4 regions of the Cupriavidus sp. HY129 genome follow, and region 2 is predicted to be linked to each of the others. Evidence: predicted binding sites of a transcription regulator. Region 2 holds the regulator's gene; each other region holds the start of a gene.
What was found. Region 2 encodes sigma-54, which starts transcription at its own class of promoters, with help from an activator protein. Its sites were predicted from a motif close to TGGCANGNAANCTGCTTT; they were not measured.
Positions count from the first base shown of each region.

Region 1: the regulator sigma-54 is predicted to act here: its motif matches at 1,855-1,872, upstream of K6G35_RS03435 (pilin).
Region 3: the regulator sigma-54 is predicted to act here: its motif matches at 2,721-2,738, upstream of K6G35_RS08070 (phenol hydroxylase subunit).
Region 4: the regulator sigma-54 is predicted to act here: its motif matches at 2,539-2,556, upstream of K6G35_RS26615 (GTP cyclohydrolase II).

Region 1 covers NZ_CP083254.1:749,795-753,948, forward strand. The annotation lists gene serS (serine--tRNA ligase) at 1-435, shown strand, start outside; tRNA gene K6G35_RS03425 (tRNA-Ser) at 523-612, shown strand; partial or broken gene K6G35_RS03430 (recombinase family protein) at 944-1,372, shown strand; gene K6G35_RS03435 (pilin) at 1,320-1,802, opposite strand; gene paeA (polyamine export protein PaeA) at 2,051-3,367, opposite strand; gene K6G35_RS03445 (LysR family transcriptional regulator) at 3,450-4,154, opposite strand, start outside.
Region 2 covers NZ_CP083254.1:317,389-321,542, reverse strand. The annotation lists gene lptB (LPS export ABC transporter ATP-binding protein) at 1-750, shown strand, start outside; gene K6G35_RS01560 (RNA polymerase factor sigma-54) at 874-2,352, shown strand; gene hpf (ribosome hibernation-promoting factor, HPF/YfiA family) at 2,403-2,756, shown strand; gene K6G35_RS01550 (PTS sugar transporter subunit IIA) at 3,232-3,687, shown strand; gene hprK (HPr(Ser) kinase/phosphatase) at 3,756-4,154, shown strand, end outside.
Region 3 covers NZ_CP083254.1:1,784,388-1,788,541, forward strand. The annotation lists gene K6G35_RS08055 (aromatic/alkene/methane monooxygenase hydroxylase/oxygenase subunit alpha) at 1-1,103, opposite strand, end outside; gene K6G35_RS08060 (MmoB/DmpM family protein) at 1,132-1,404, opposite strand; gene K6G35_RS08065 (aromatic/alkene monooxygenase hydroxylase subunit beta) at 1,416-2,411, opposite strand; gene K6G35_RS08070 (phenol hydroxylase subunit) at 2,455-2,652, opposite strand; gene K6G35_RS08075 (sigma-54-dependent Fis family transcriptional regulator) at 2,980-4,154, shown strand, end outside.
Region 4 covers NZ_CP083255.1:2,300,657-2,304,810, forward strand. The annotation lists gene K6G35_RS26610 (URC4/urg3 family protein) at 1-1,244, opposite strand, end outside; gene K6G35_RS26615 (GTP cyclohydrolase II) at 1,241-2,479, opposite strand; gene K6G35_RS26620 (acyltransferase family protein) at 2,686-3,786, opposite strand.

The sequences.
Region 1 (4,154 bases), 430 kb from region 2:
AAGGTCGAGATGGTGCAGGTGGTGCCGTCCGAGCAGTCGATGGACGCGCTCGAGCAGATGACTGGCCACGCCGAGACGATCCTGAAGAAGCTCGAGTTGCCGTTCCGCACCGTCGTGCTGTGCACGGGCGACATGGGCTTCGGCAGCACCAAGACCTACGACATCGAAGTGTGGATTCCGGCGCAGAACACGTACCGCGAAATCAGCTCGTGCTCGAGCATGGGCGACTTCCAGGCGCGCCGCATGCAGGCACGTATGCGCGCCGGACAGGGCAAGCCGGAACTGGTGCACACGCTGAACGGCTCCGGCCTGGCCGTGGGCCGCACGCTGGTGGCGATCCTGGAGAACTACCAGAACGCAGACGGTTCGGTGATGGTGCCGAAGGCGCTGCAACCGTACATGGGCGGCATCACGCGTCTGGAACCGGAAGCGTAAAAATAGTTACAGAAGGGGCTTGCGCTCCGGATATGGATATCCCTATAATCTTGGTTTCGCCGCTAACGCAGCGACGGCCAAGTTACCGGAGAGGTGGCAGAGTGGTCGAATGTACCTGACTCGAAATCAGGCGTACCGGCGACGGTACCGTGGGTTCGAATCCCACCCTCTCCGCCAAACAAAAAGCTGCTGACGGATTCGACCACCAGCAGACAAAAACAGCGTAGTAAAACTAAGAACCGACGTTTGCGAAAGCAACGTCGGTTTTGTTTTTTCTGCACTGACATTCTCGGCGGGGTACGGGAACGACTCACAGACACCGGAATTACTCACAGACGCCCGATAAAGATCGTTTCATACAACTACAGATGAAGCGGCCTCATGCTAGTCGGATACGCGCGAGTTAGCACGCAGGAACTGGAAACACACGCACAAACCGACGCACTGCGAGAAGCGGGCGTCGGTTTTTTCCGAGAGGCGTTCGGGGGGGGGCACATCGAGGCGGCCTGCGCTTGACGAGATGCTCACAAAAATCGGTCCAGGCGATTCCGTTGTCGTCTGCAAATTTGACCGCATCGCGCACCCCCTCAAAGTACTACTCATCACCGTCGAACGCATCGAAGTAGCAGGCACACAATTCCGCAGCTTGGTCGAGCACATTGATGCCCGCTCGCCAGCCGGCAGGATGATCTTCCAAATCGTCGGAGCGTTTGCAGGATTCGAGCGAGAACTCATCAGGGAGCGAAGCTTCAGGCGTTCGCTTAGCAAGTCCATCAATTCGTCTCTGAGGGAGTCGGCAAGCTCAGAAACATTGTGCAGAGACAACGAGCCACTCATAAAGACAAAGGGCGCCCGGGGGCGCCCTTTTTTAAGTCGAGCTAAGCTTAGACGCCAGTTTGCGCACGGCCGCAAACGGTCGTGGCTTGGTTCCACGTGATCGACGAGGCCGAGAGCTGCGGCGTGACCGTTACGGTACAGCCGTTGGCTGCCAGCTGGTTAATACCGGTGATCGTGATGACGCCGGCGGCGTAAACAACCTGGCCATTGGCCGGCGTCGGGTTAGCAGTGAAGCCAACGCCAGTGTTCGCGGCGCCAAGAGCCGCCAAGTCGGCGCACAAAGCGGGAACGTTGATTGCGGCGGCGCCAGCGGCCGGTGCCAGCGCGTTTTGCTGTGCACACTCCGCGATTGCCTGCTTCATCGGCGTAATCGAGGCCAGATTGTCCGTCCAACGGCTGCGCGTCACATAGTCCTGATACTGCGGAATTGCGATCGCAGCCAAGATACCGATGATCGCGACCACGATCATCAGTTCGATCAGCGTAAAGCCCTTCTGTACCCGCTTGATTCCCATCCGTGCTTTTTTCATGAGTGACCCCAGTATGAATTGTTAGGCAGCCAGAGTGCTGCTGGGTCAACAAAAAGCAACTCGCGTGCCAGGGTCAAAAACAGCCTCGCAGCCCGGAAATTGACAAATTTTGTCAGTCAAAGGTAATCAATTTGAGGTACTGGTGACAGAATTTGTCAGTGTCAGGTGCCGTAATTTGTCCAAGTAGCCGCCCTGGAGTGACAAAATTTGTCACAATTTGTGACAGACCCTGTCCACTGCAGGCCGCCTCACTCACCAGATGCCACAGGTTGCGAAGCGCTCGGCGGCAGCCTTGAAACCAGCAACTGGTCGATCTTGTGATGGTCGATGTCGACCACCTCAAACCGGAAGCCCGCCACGGTGATCGCTTCCGACTTCTTCGGGATCCGTTTCAGCGAGTAGATCACCAGGCCGGCTGCTGTATCCACATAGTCTTCGCCAGGCAGCACGTCGATATCCAGTGCCTTCTTCAGGTCGACCAGCGGTGTCAGGCCGTCGACCAGCCACGAGGATTCGTCGCGGCGCACGATCTGTTCGTCTTCGTTCGAGTAGAGGATGTCACCCATCAGCGCGCCGACGATGTCGTCCAGCGTGACGATGCCCACCACCAGCCCGTACTCGTTCATCACCACCGCAAAATTCTCATGCATCTCGCGGAAGCGGGTCAGTGACTCCGAGAGTGTCAGCGTGTCCGGGATCACCAGCACGTTCTTGTCGTAGTGTTTGCCGATGCTGTCCAATGCTGCGCCGCTTTCATCGGCCAGCAGCAGTTGCAGGATGACTTTCGACTCCATATAGCCCAGCACGTCGTCGATATTCTTGCCGCACACCGGGTATTGTGCGTGCGGTTGCTTGACCAGCTTGCGGCGCAGGCCGTCGGCGGTGTCGTCGAGGGTCAGGAAGACCACGTCGTCGCGCTGGGTCATGATGGCCGTGATCGGCTTCGAATCGAGTTCGAACACGTTTTCGATCAGATGCAGTTCGTGCTTGTGCAGTACGCCGGCCTCGGCGCCGGCATCGACCATGGCGGCGATGTCCTCGGTGGTGATCTGGTCGACCGGCTTGGTGGGAATGCCGAACAGCTTGAGCGTGGCATCGGCCGCTGCATTGAACACCCAGACCACGGGCTTGAACAGCTTGAGCAGTGTCAGCATCGGGCCGATCACCTGCACCGCGCAAGCCTCGGGGAAGGTCATGGCGATGCGTTTGGGGATCAGGTCCGCGAACTGAATAAACAGCAGCGTGACGATCAGGAACGAACTGATGTTGGCGATGCGCTGTGCCATGCCGGCATCGAGGTACGCACTCAGGAATCCGTAGACGAGATCCGAGACATGCTTCTCACCGAGGATACCGGCCAGGATCGCCACGCTGTTGACGCCGATCTGTACCACGGTGAAGAAGTTGCCGGGCTCCTCTTTGAGCAGCAATACCTTGGTCGCGCGGTGGTCGCCGCGTTCAGACAGGACTTGGAGCTTGGTGCGGCGGGCGGCGGTCAAGGCGATCTCGGAGATCGAAAAGAACGCGCTTACCACCACGAGAAGGGTCAGGATCAGTACGAACATAAGTTATTCACGCGCCGATCTGGGCGTGTTGATATTGGTGCACAGGCGGGGGCCTGTCAATTGTCTGGTAAATGTCTGCCAGTCAGCGCGGGGCAGGATCAAACTGGACGACGGGCGAATCCAGGCGATCGTCGAGCGTGGCGGCCAGCGCCGAGGCGGCGGCTGCGAACTGTGTCCGCATATCATCGACCAGGCTCGATTTGCCACGATGGGTGGCGCGCAGCATCTGGATTTCGAACGGCAATTCGGGTTGCACGTCGTGCAGCGCGACATTGGCCGGATTGGCGCTCAACGCGGTGTACTGGTCGAGCAGCGTGACGCCCAGGCCCGCATCCACCAGGGCCAGCGCGAGGGAATAGGTTTGGACCTCGAGCGTCGAATGTGGTTCCAGCGCGTGACGGGCCAGCGTTTGCCGGACCAGCAGCCCCAGCGAGCTGTCGTCGTCATAGCCGATGAACGGCCGCTCCATCAGCTTGCGGATCGACACGATGCCGCGCCGGCCGCCCGAGGGCAGTGCCTGCGGACGCGGCACGGCCAGCAGCATTCGGCCGGCGGCCACGGGCTCGCTGGTGATCGCTTCATGCCGGGGCGGCGAAAAGGCAAAGCCCACGTCGATCTGGTTGGCCAGCAGCGCCTCGACGATCTCGCTCGTATGGTGCGTCAGCACCTGAACCTGCGTTTCCGGGTGCCGCGCGCAGAAGCGGCGCACCGCCGGCACCAGCAGCGGGTTGGCCAGGCTCGGCGTGGCGGCCACGCGCAGGCGTCCCGTGCCCTTGTGGCGCAGGCT
Region 2 (4,154 bases):
CCATCCACGGATAGCAGCACGCTGGTCGTGCGCCATCTGAAGAAACGCTATGGCTCGCGCACCGTGGTCAAGGACGTCTCGCTCGACGTCAAAAGCGGCGAGGTCGTCGGCCTGCTCGGCCCGAACGGCGCGGGCAAGACCACGTCGTTCTACATGATCGTCGGACTGGTCGCGCTGGACGAAGGCGATATCGTGCTCGATGGCCAGCACATCAGCGGCCTGGCCATCCACGAACGCGCGCGCATGGGACTGTCCTATCTCCCGCAGGAAGCTTCGGTCTTCCGCAAGCTCAACGTCGAGGAGAACATCCGCGCGGTGCTGGAACTGCAGGTGGTCAACGGCAAGTCGCTGCCCAAGCAGGAAATCGATCGCCGGCTCGACTCGCTGCTCGATGACCTGCAGATCGCCCACCTGCGCAACAACCCGGCGCTGTCGCTGTCGGGCGGCGAGCGCCGCCGCGTGGAAATCGCGCGCGCGCTGGCGTCAGCGCCGCGCTTCATCCTGCTCGACGAACCATTCGCGGGCGTGGACCCGATCGCCGTGGGCGAGATCCAGCGCATCGTCAGCTTCCTCAAGGCACGCAACATCGGCGTGCTGATTACCGACCACAACGTGCGGGAAACGCTGGGCATCTGCGACCACGCATACATCATCAGCGAAGGCACCGTGCTGGCCGAAGGACAGCCCGAGGAAATCATCGCCAACGAGTCCGTGCGACGCGTCTATCTGGGCGAAAACTTCCGCATGTGATCAAGCGGCCGCGACGCCGCCTTGCAGCATTCGTCAACTAGCCGTTGGCGATCACGAAGTGCCAGCGATAGGTGATAGCAATTTCCGTTCCAACAACGGGAAGATGCGCATAGAATAGGTCGCATGAAACCATCGCTTCAGCTTCGACTTTCCCAGCATCTGGCTCTGACTCCACAACTGCAGCAGTCCATCCGGCTGCTGCAGTTATCCACACTGGAGCTGCAACAGGAAGTCGAGCAGGCGCTGACCGAGAATCCACTGCTCGAACGCGAGAACGACTGGATCGAAAGCCCGCTGCGCGTGGCCGCGGACGGGTCGGTCAACGTGCAAAGCGCCCCGGCTCCGGCATCTTCCGAACCGCAAGGTAATGGCGACGATCGCGCGAACGGCGCCAACGGCGAAGACGACAGCTACGGCGACAGCTCGGGTGACGATTACGGCAGCGACTGGAGCCTGGACGATTTCGCTCGCCGGCCTCAGGGCGACGAGGACGAGAAGACGCCGATGCAGCTTCGCGAAGCGGAACCCACGCTGCGCGAGTACCTGATGGAACAGCTCACGCCGCTGAAGATCTCCACGCGCGACAAGGGCCTGGCCATCTTCCTGATCGAGTCGCTGGACGACGACGGCTACCTGGGCGCAACGCTCGACGAGATCTGCTCGGAACTACCCAAGGAACTCGAATTCGAAGTCGATGAAGTGCAGGCGATACTGACCCTGCTGCAGAGCTTCGACCCTCCTGGCGTAGGTGCGCGCAACGCCGCAGAATGCCTCACCTTGCAACTGCGCCGTCTGCAGCATCCACAGCGGGACCTTGCATTATCGATCGTCAACCACCACCTGGAGTTATTGGCCGTGCGTGACTACACGCGGCTCAAGAAAGCCCTGCAGGTTGACGAAATTGCACTTAAGGCCGCGCACGATCTGATCCGCTCGCTCGCACCGTATCCCGGACATGCCTACAGCCGTCCGGAAGCGGACTTCGTGGTACCGGATGTGTTCGTGCGCAAGAGTGGCAGTAGCTGGATCGCGCAGCTCAATCCCGACGTGATGCCGCGTCTGCGCATCAACGACATGTATGCGCAGATTTTGCGCGGTGCAAAAGGGGAAGCGGGCGCGGCCGGGCTGCAGCAGAAGCTCCAGGAGGCGCGGTGGCTCATCAAGAACATTCAGCAGCGTTTCGACACGATCCTGCGTGTTGCGCAGGCAATTGTGGAACGTCAAAAGAACTTTTTCTCGCACGGGGAAATCGCGATGCGCCCCTTGGTTTTGCGGGAGATTGCCGATACACTGGGTCTACACGAGTCGACCATTTCCCGGGTGACTACGAATAAATACATGGCCACGCCGATGGGTACTTTCGAGTTGAAGTACTTCTTTGGTAGCCACGTCTCCACGGAGACTGGCGGCGCGGCCTCATCCACGGCGATCCGCGCGCTGATCAAGCAACTGATAGGAGCCGAAGAACCCAGGAATCCCCTTTCCGACAGCCGCATCGCCGAGTTGCTGGGCGAACAGGGCTTTGTGGTCGCACGCCGCACGGTGGCCAAGTACCGCGAAGCGCTGAAGATCCCCGCAGTCAATCTCCGCAAGACTTTGTAGCCGAGCCGCAACCGCCTGCCTGGTGCGGCTCTTTCAGAAGGAGAAGCGCTATGAACTTCAAGATCAGTGGACACCACCTCGACATCACGCCGCCGCTGCGTGAGTATGTGGAAACGAAACTGGAGCGAATTGTCAGACATTTCGATCAGGTCATTGGCGTAAGCGTGCTGCTATCCGTAGACAACCACAAGGAAAAGGACAAGCGTCAGTACGCGGAAATCAACCTGCACCTCAAGGGCAAGGACATCTTCGTCGAAGCGCATCATGAAGACCTTTATGCTGCAATCGACTGTCTGGTCGACAAGCTCGACCGCCAGGTGATCCGCTACAAGGACCGCGTGCAAGGGCATGACCGGGAAGCGGTCAAGTACCAGATGGCTGCCGAACAACTACAACAACAATAAGTCGGCGGCGACACTAGGTCGCCCCTGAGAGGATAGATAGGAAGAGCAAAGCCGCGCATCTGCGCGGCTTTTTTGATGGGCGCGATGCGGATGCGCCGCTGGCGCACCCGTTACCTGAGTACCAGCCCTGCAACATTTGGTCAGCCGGGGGTGTTCGCAACTGACGCCGCTCGGTGTATGCTGCGCCATACAACAACTACAGACAGGACGGCCCCGGACAACCGGCCCGGCATTCCGCGTGGCGAAAGATCGCGCGACGGCGGGTGCAGTTTTCTGGGTGGGCAATCCGACCGGCAAGCTCGCGGCACCACTCGCGGCGCCGGCGCCGCAGCGCACAAGTGCGCAGTGGCCCTGCTCTATAATGGCCGGACGCTCCAATGCGGGCGTCCTTTTGCGCTCAATAGCCTGAATTGCCCAACGCAGCGGGACGACTCATGTGCGTCGGCTCGCCTTTCTGACTCCTCGTGCATCGCCCATGAATCGTTTGGCCAAATTGCTGCCACCCGGCAACATTAATCTCGACGTCACCGTCACCAGCAAGAAGCGGGTCTTCGAGCAAGCCGGGCTCCTGTTCGAGAACAACCATGGCGTGGCCCGGGCCACCGTGACCGACAACCTGTTCGCGCGCGAATCGCTCGGGTCCACCGGTCTTGGCGCCGGCGTCGCCATTCCGCATGGTCGCATCAAGGGACTCAAACAGCCCCTGGCTGCCTTCATGCGCCTGGCCGAGCCGATCCCGTTCGAATCGCCCGACGGCAAACCGGTGGCGCTGCTGATCTTCCTGCTTGTGCCCGAGCAGGCCACCCAGCAGCATCTGGAAATTCTTTCGGAAATCGCCCAGTTGTTGTCGGACCGGGAAATGCGCGAAGGACTGGCCACGTTACCCACGCCCGAAGCGGTCCACGAATTACTGACCCAGTGGCACCCCTGACACGACGGCAGGCCAGCGCAGCCTGACGCGATACCCGCGATACAGCCCCTCCCGAAAAGTCATCCCGCATGGAACTCACCGGCGTCACCTCCCAGTCGATCTTCGACGACAACGCAGCCGACATCAAACTCTCCTGGGTCGCCGGTCTGGAAGGGGCCGATCGAGCCTTCGACGTGGAATTCGCGCGTGAGGCGACATCGGCAGCCGATCTGGTCGGCCACCTGAACCTCATCCACCCGAACCGGATTCAGGTGCTCGGCAAACCCGAGATCCTTTACTACCAGCGCCTCGACGACGAACCCCGCAAACGTCAGATGGGCGAGCTGATCCTGCTCGAGCCGCCATTCCTGGTGGTGGCGGATGGCATGGAGCCGCCGCCCGATCTGGAACTGCGCTGCACGCGCTCGTCGACTCCGCTGTTCACGACGCCGGTATCCTCGGCGGCCGTCATCGACCACCTCCGCCTG
Region 3 (4,154 bases), 1.5 Mb from region 2:
TCGTGCGGCTCGGGCACCCACGTGTGGATGGCCGCGGCGTGGTTGAAGTTGTAGAAGATCGACCATGCGATGTGCGACAGGTGATCCTTTTCCTTGGCGGCCTGCTCGTGATACTTGGGCATCCGGATGCCATAGCGCGCCAGATCGGCAAACAGCGCCCCACCGTTCTGCTCGAAGTAGATCTCCCACGCCTCTTTCCAGCTCATCACGCGCTTGGGGCACATGTAGTCCATCATCATCGCCACCAGCGTCAGCAGCCGGTAGCCGCGCCAGAACCACTTGTCGATCCACTTCTGGATGATCGGCCGGTTGGCGGGGTCCTGTTCGAGCATGAACTTGACCACTTCCAGGCCCAGCGTCATGTGGCGCGACTCGTCGGACTGCGCCGAGAAGCCGAACGTCACCGTGGCCATGTCCCCGTTGTAGGCGGCACCGGACATGAACGGCATGAACAGCAGGTTGGTCAGCACGTATTCGAACGAGAACGAGATCGCCGTGATGAACTCGAACGGCCCGGCGGTCATCGCATCCTCGAAATACGACTTCGGCACGGACAGGTACCAGAGCCGGTCGTGCAGATGGCGCCAGTCGGAAAAACCGTTGAAGAACTTGTTGTAGTGGCTGATCGTGTGGATCTGGGTCTGGCAGTGGCGCAGCTCGTCGATCGATTGCATCTGGCACGCCACGCGCGCGCCCACGCCGCGCAGATTGCGGCCCGCCATGGCGAAGCCACGGTGCGCCGCGTACTCCAGCGGCGACACCCCGGTCAGGAACAGCTTCAGCGCGTTGACGTAGCGTGCGTCGGTCACGTTGAGCTGGCCATTGTTCTGCTGGAACGCGTCGATGATCGCGTAGAGCTTGCGCTCCTTCTCGGACTGGAACTTCCAGTACGCATCCATCGTTAGGCGGAACGGGTCTTCCCAGCCGTCCCAGTCATGGATCACGATGCCTTCGAACTTGTCGTGCGGAAACACCTTGTCCATTGGCTGGTACGTGGTCTCCCAACCGAGGTCGCGGGTCAGTACCGCGTACTTCTCCTTGAGCGAGAGCTTCGGACGGGTCGCCGCGCGGGCGGCGGAGGCGATGGCAGTGGCGGTTGTCATGGTTTGTCTCCTGTCTTGGGGTTCTGGCTCAGCGCCACGCCAGTACGAACTGGTCTTCGGTTTCGTCGATGTTTCCGGCAAGGGAGATCAGGCCAAGCTGCAGCTCCTGCACGTCCCAGGGGCGGCCGATGCGCTCCTCCACGCTGGCGCGGCGGATCTCCAGCCGCCCCGGCGCGTCGATCTTGACCATCGCCGGGTAGTGGTTGACGGTGGCGTGCGGGTTGTCGGCCTCGATCGCCTCGATCACCGGGCGCATGTCGTCGTTGGTCTGGAGGGCGATGAATACGATGGCGTCGCTCATGGTTGTCTCCGTCATTGACGTGCCAGGCCCAGACCGCTCAGGCGCTTGCCCAGCGCTTCGACGGCATTGGCCAGTTCGGACTCGGCATCCTCGCCGAACAGCCGGTGCGCCAGCGGGCGCAGCGCGTGCGTGAAGCGATCGAGCCAGCCGAAGGCATACCCAGCGATGACCGCCGCGTTCTCCCGGCTTTCCTGTGCGGCCGTTTTCACGGTGGCATCGACCCAGCGCGTGGTCTCGGCGTACCAGGCGGACATGAAATCGGTCACGAGCGAAAACGCGGGCCCGGTTGCGGACATGCGGGCGTCGAACTGCTGGTAGACCAGCGGATAGATCAGGCCATCGAACACCAGGTTCTGCGCCACGTGCTGCTCGAACCAGTCATCGCGCACCAGCAGGTCCTCCGCCGCGTGCCGCAGCGGCTGCCAGGCCATGTCTTCCATCCAGGCGGCGCGGGCCTGGTCCACGGCGGCCTTGTCGCCGATCAGCAGCCCGATACGGGTCAGGTACTGCGCGATACCCAGGCGGTCCATCGTGTGATACATCGCGGCCTGCGTGATGGCCGATCCGAAACCGTAGGCGGTAATCGACGCGTTGTTCATGTTGGCCGCCCATTCGACGTGGCGCAGCGGCACCACGCCCAGCGTGAGCAGCTCGCGCACATCGTCGGGCAACCGGCTCAGCAGCCCGCGCTTATCCACGAACTCAAGGTTCTTCTCCATCGTCTCCTGCTGACGGGCGCGCGCATTGACGTAGCCGCCGTAGAAGTACTGGCGCGGGTCCTTCAGCGCATACCAGTCCTGCATCACCACGCGGGTGCGCCGGGCGTCGTACAGCTCGTACTGCGGCTGCCATAGCGGCCGGTAGTGGAAGCTCGTGACCGGCTGCAGGTCGTACATCGCCTCCTGATAGCGCGTGGCTGGCTTGTCGGCGCCGAGCCGGCGCGCGATATGCGCGAAGGTCTGCCGGATCGGGGTGACGCTGGCGTCAGTCCGGATATCGATTTGCATGGTGGTTGTCTCCTCGGATGTCGAGTGGGGGCATTTTTGGGTATCACTGCAGCAGTTCGGCCCGCTGCTCGGCGCAGAACGACTGGAACTGCTCGGGCGGCATGACCAGTTCCACGTAGATCTGTGGATCGCCGATCGAGAACTCGAACTCCACCCAGCGCTCGCTGCGCCCGGTCACGCGCACGTAGCGCGGGGCATGGTGATGCCAGTGACCTTGAAGTGCCTGTTGGGGGTGTGGCATGTCTCGCTCCTGGTGCGCCGCACATCGCGGGGCGTGTGCGTTGTCTCGTGATTTCAGGTGGGAGAGCTATAGCGAATGGCGTGCCAGGCGATGCAGACCGTTGTGGCGCAAGGGCTCGCGGCCGATCGGCCGCATTCGGGCCTGCCAACCCGCTTGATGATTTGATGAGGTGATTCAGGCGGATTTGATCAAATGATCAAATCGTCTCGCGCTGCGCTGCAGCACACGCTCCCGATGCGGGATTTCCGGGCTCCGGCAACGCCGGATGCCGTGCTAGGCTACGCAAAAACGAGGCTCGAAAGCCCGCCGGAATCTGGAGTGACGAGGATGACAACACCCCCCGCGCAGCCGCCGTTCGAACTGGCTTCGCTACTGACCATCGACGCCAAGGCCGCGCAAATCCGCCTTGGCCAGTCGCGCATGGTGCTGATGCACACCGAGGCGCTGAGCTACCTGCGCAAGGAAATCCTCGATACGCTCGGCGTGGAGCGCGGCAAGGGGCTGCTAATCCGCATGGGCTACGCGCAAGGCATGCGCGATGCCGAGATGGTCAAGCGCGAGCGCAGTGAAGAACTGGCCAGTTCGCCCAACGATGCCTTCCTTTGGGGGCCGCAGCTTCACATGCTCGAAGGCGTCACGCGCGTGGACCCGGTTCGCCTGGAGATCGACCGCGACACCGGCCACTTCTATGGCGAGTTTCTCTGGCAGGACTCATGGGAGGGCGAGGCGCCCGTGATGGAGTCCCTGCCCCGCGAGGAATCTGGCTGCTGGGTGCAGCTTGGCTACGCATCGGGCTACAGCAGCACGTTCATGGACCGGCTGGTCATCTACAAGGAAACCGAATGCGAGCGGCGCGGCGACAGCCTCTGCCGCATCGTCGGCAAGCCGGCCGAGACGTGGAACGACCCCGAGTACCTGAAGTACTTCGAACCCGACTCCGTCATCAGCGACCTGCTCACCCTGCAGCAGGAAGTCAGCACACTGCGCGAAACGCTGTGTGGCGCGAACCAGGGCAACCTGATCGGCCAGTCCCCGGCGTTCCGTGAAGCCTTCAACCTGCTTTCCGCCGCGGCAGACAGCCATATCACCGTGCTGCTGACGGGCGAGACCGGTGCGGGCAAGGAAATGTTCGCGCGCTGGCTGCACGATCACGGCCCGCGCGGCGAGCAGCCGTTCGTCGCGGTCAACTGCGCGGCGATCCCGCACGAGTTGATCGAATCCGAGCTGTTCGGCGTGGAAAAAGGCGCCTACACGGGCGCCCAGCAGTCGCGCCCCGGTCGCTTTGAACGCGCGCATGGCGGCACCCTGTTCCTCGACGAAATCGGCGACCTGCCGCCTGCCGCGCAGGTCAAGCTGCTGCGCGTGCTGCAGAACAACGAAGTGGAACGGCTCGGTGGCGTGGAGGCGCGCAAGGTCAACGTCCGCCTGATCGCCGCCACCAACGTCAATCTGGCGCAGGCGATCAAGCACGGCCAGTTTCGTGCTGACCTGTTCTACCGGAT
Region 4 (4,154 bases), on a different replicon from region 2:
GCCGCGACGCGCCGCCCCGCCGCCCACGTGCCGCCCTCGAGCACACGTGCCAGCGGGAAGTCCGCCTCGCTCAAACCGAGCGCCTGCCGCACGCCATCGGCGATCAGGTCCAGCCCCGTCACGGTCAGCGCGCGCCATTCGACGATCTCCGGCTCGTCCACCGCGTGCGGGCGGCTGGCGAACGTGGCATCGCGCGGCACCATCAGTTCGAAGTCGTACAGCAAGCCACCGTTGCGATACTCGGGCAAACCCGTCAGCGCATCGAGCCCGGTCACGGTCAGCCCCGCATCCTCCAGCGGCTCCAGCAACGAATAGGTCAGCCATTGCGTGAGCTTGTGGAACGGCACCATGCCCTCGGGCGCCGCCGGATGCCGCCAGCAATCGCCGAGCGAAATCCCCTGGATTTGCAGCCGGCCTGGCCACACAGGGCCCAGCGCCACCAGCAGCGTGCGCAGCACGAAGCTCGCTTCGATCCGCCCTTCGCGCGCATGCGAGGCCAGATAGTCATACAGGTTGCCGAGCCGTGCCGGACTGCCAAACACCGCCGGTGTGTCCTGCATCACCTCCCCGAGCCGACGCAGAAGTCCCGCGCGGCCTTCCAGGCCGACCAGCGGGTTGTGCTGCGCCACCTGGAACGCCGAGGCAATGGTCGAGGCGTCGATGCGGCAAAGGCGGTCAGCGTCGGAACGTAACGGATCACCTTGCCCGGCGGAAAAGCCGCCACGCGCGAACAGGTCGAAGCTGGCAACGCCAAGTCCCTCCGAACGCGTCAGCATCATGTCGCTGGCCGCATCGCGGTAGCGCCAGTCGGGCCCGGCGCCCGCATCGAGCAGCACGCTCGGGATCACCAGATCGATACCGATCCGCGCGCGCTCCTCGCGATGCTCGGGGCCCGACATGCCCGCGCGCTCGCACAGGATCTGCCAGCGGTTGATCGTGGCCTGCCCCGGCCCGCCACTTTCAAAATGGCGCCAGCGGCTGTGATACGGCACCTGCAGCGTCGGATAGCGGCGGCGAATCGTCGCGGCCACATAGTCGGCGATCGCGTGAACGCGGTCCGGGTGCCACGTGAACAACTCGGATTCCCCCGAGGCCACGAAGTCCGTCACCACCGCGCAACGCGTTCGCACGGCTTCCGCACTGAGCAGCACGCCCGCGGGATGATCGGGTGGAACGGGGCTATGCCAGCCGCTGCCCAAGCCATCGTCGCGTCCTGCCCTGCCTCCTTCCGGAAATTCAGTCATTCCTTCAACCCCCTGCCCTTTGCCTGGGCGAGTTCCTTGGCGTCAGGCGGCGTGTACCTGGAGAAATAACCCGCCGCCACCTTCGCATCGATTTCCACGCGCGCATCGGCCGGAATCAGGGACTCGGGAATCGCCACCTGCTCCACCACCTCGATACCCTGCGCCGTCAGCGCGCCATGCTTCATATTGCTCATCGAGGCCCAGCGATCGATCCTCCTGATCCCGAGCCAGTGAAATACATCCGGCATCAATTCCTGGAACCGCATGTCCTGCACGCCGGCCACGCATTCGGTACGTTCGAAGTAGGTTTCGGCGCGGTCGCCGCCCACCTGGCGCTTGCGCGCGTTATAGACCAGGAACTTCGTCACCTCGCCAAGCGCGCGGCCTTCCTTCCGGTTATAGACCACCAGGCCCACACCACCCTGCTGCGCCATCTCGATACAAACCTCGATACCGTGCGCCAGATACGGGCGGCATGTGCAGATGTCCGACCCGAACACGTCGGAGCCATTGCATTCGTCATGCACGCGGCAGGCCACACGGGTGTCAGGCTGGCCCAGCTTCGTGACATCGCCGAAAAAGTAGAGCGTCATGCCGCCGATCGGAGGCAGGAACACCTTCAGATCGGGTCGCGTCACGAGCTCGGGAAACATGCCGCCGGTCTGCTCGAACAGGCTGCGGCGCAGCACGCTCTCCTTGATATTGAAGCGGCGCGCGATGCCGGGCAGGTACCAGACCGGGTCCACCGCCGCCTTGGTCACGCGCACGTCGCCATTGGCCTCGAGGATGTCGCCGTCGGGCTTCAGCCGGCCGGCCGAGATCGCGGCCATGAGTTCGGGCATGTTGATATGGGCACGCGTGATGGCGATGGTCGGACGGATGTCCACCCCGGCGGCGATGCGATCGGCGAAGACGGTGGAGACCAGGTGGCCCCAGGGATCCAGCGACACGATCCTGTCCGGATCGCCCCACTGCGGGTGCGGGCCGATGGCTTCGGCCGGGGATGTATCGGTCAGGTCAGGACGATGCGCGCGCTGCAGGCTGCCCGCCGCCACCGCCAACGCGCGATAGATCGCATAGGCGCCGGCGTGGGTACCGATAACGTTGCGCTGCGCGGGGTCCGTCAGGCTGGCAATGACTGGCCCCCGCTCGGCCGCCGTGGGTGCGCCCCAGTGAATCGGCTCGGCCGGCTTGTCGCGGCGTGTGTGCGAGGTCAGAACGATATGATCGGACATGGCAGCCTCGTCTCCCCGGATCGAAACCTGACCAGTTGGTCAGGTTTATATATCCATACTAGGCAATGGCCATGCCAACCCTCAACTGGGGTTGTTACCGTGGGTGACATTCCGCACGCACCGGACGGGTGCGAAATGCATGACGAGGGCGGTACATGCTGGTGCGCCCGCACCAGCATTGATTTGAGTACGTTGGCGCCGGCTGCTCAGGCCTGGGGCTTCTCGCCCCGCGTCCACTTGCGGCCGTGAATGCCTTCCTTGACGAACTCGATCACCGCGCGCAGCGGGCTGGCGGCTTCCACATAGCGATGGAACACGGCGCCAGCTACGTTGCTGGCGACCCACGCCAGCAACATCCCCAGCGCGTTGAGCATCGGCTGGCCCGGAGCGAAATGGAACACCAAGGCGTTCACTACCAGGCAGACCGGAAAGTGCACGAGGAAGACCGAGTAAGAGATCTTGCCGAAATATGCGGTGACGCGGCCACCCGGCCAATGCTCGAGCCAGCCCCCACGGCGGGAGATGGCCAGCACCAGCGCCGTGACCAGCGCGACGGCGATACGCAGGCGGAAGTCCATCGTCAGGGCCGCCACGCCAACCGCGCCAAGCGCGATCAGGGCCACCGGAGAACGATCGGGGTTCGACGCCCAGTACGCCAGCGTTCCCATGCCGTAGGCGCCAAAGAAGTAGATCGCCCAGATATCCCAGGTGGCATCACGGTTGAACCAGAACAGCGAGGCCACCGCTAGCGCCGCCACCGTCGGCACGCCCAGCGGCAACGTATCGCGTGACACCGCGCGCGCCAACCAGAGCGCGAATACCAGCAGCGCGAACAGTTGCAGATCGATTGCGATATACCAGACGCCCGCGGACAGCGCGTCGACATCGAGGATGTTGTGCAGCAGCAGGATGTGCGCGATGACCTGCGTCAGGTGCGGCGCGGCGGGTATCGAGTCGTGATGCATCCACGTCCGCGCGATGGCGGCGCCGATGATCGCGACGAGCATCGCCACGGTGTAGGGCACGACCAGTTTCTGATAGCGGCGCCATACCGTGGAAAGCGGGCTCTGGGCGGTCAGGCGTCCGGCAGGAGCCAGGCTGCGCGCGGCAAGGAATCCACTGATGACCAGGAACACCTGCACCGCGATGCGCGCGTAGTCAGACAGCCAGCCGATCAGGCCGGGGGCCAGAGATTGGGCGGCGTCGGACATCGGGCCATAGAAGGCCAGATGGTGCAACACGATCAGCTGCGAGCTGACCGCCTTCAGCGCGTCTACACACGCCAAACGAGAAGGCCGGGGGCTCATTTGTTATATGTGAGATACAAAGTGGGGCGCATTGTACCTCCATTGTTGCGTTTCAAAATGTGGAGAGTGGGTAACGCATGTAAGCAGGTGTACTGCCCTCCTGCGTCGCATCGCTTTCGACTGAACTTCCGCCACTGGCACTAGCTTATGAAAAGAAAACACAAATTGCCGGTGGCATTTGGCCAAACCGCCCTTGTTTCTCGCGTGCAGACATACAGGTAGGGGCATGGTTGTTACTCCCCCGCGAGCAATAGCCTCATCGTTTGGGCAAGCTTTCTCGTCTCCATAAAAAATTCGTATGAATGGTATGGAAAAGAAGAATGCCCGGACTGTCACCAATATTCTCTCGGCAAGAGACTTGAATCGAG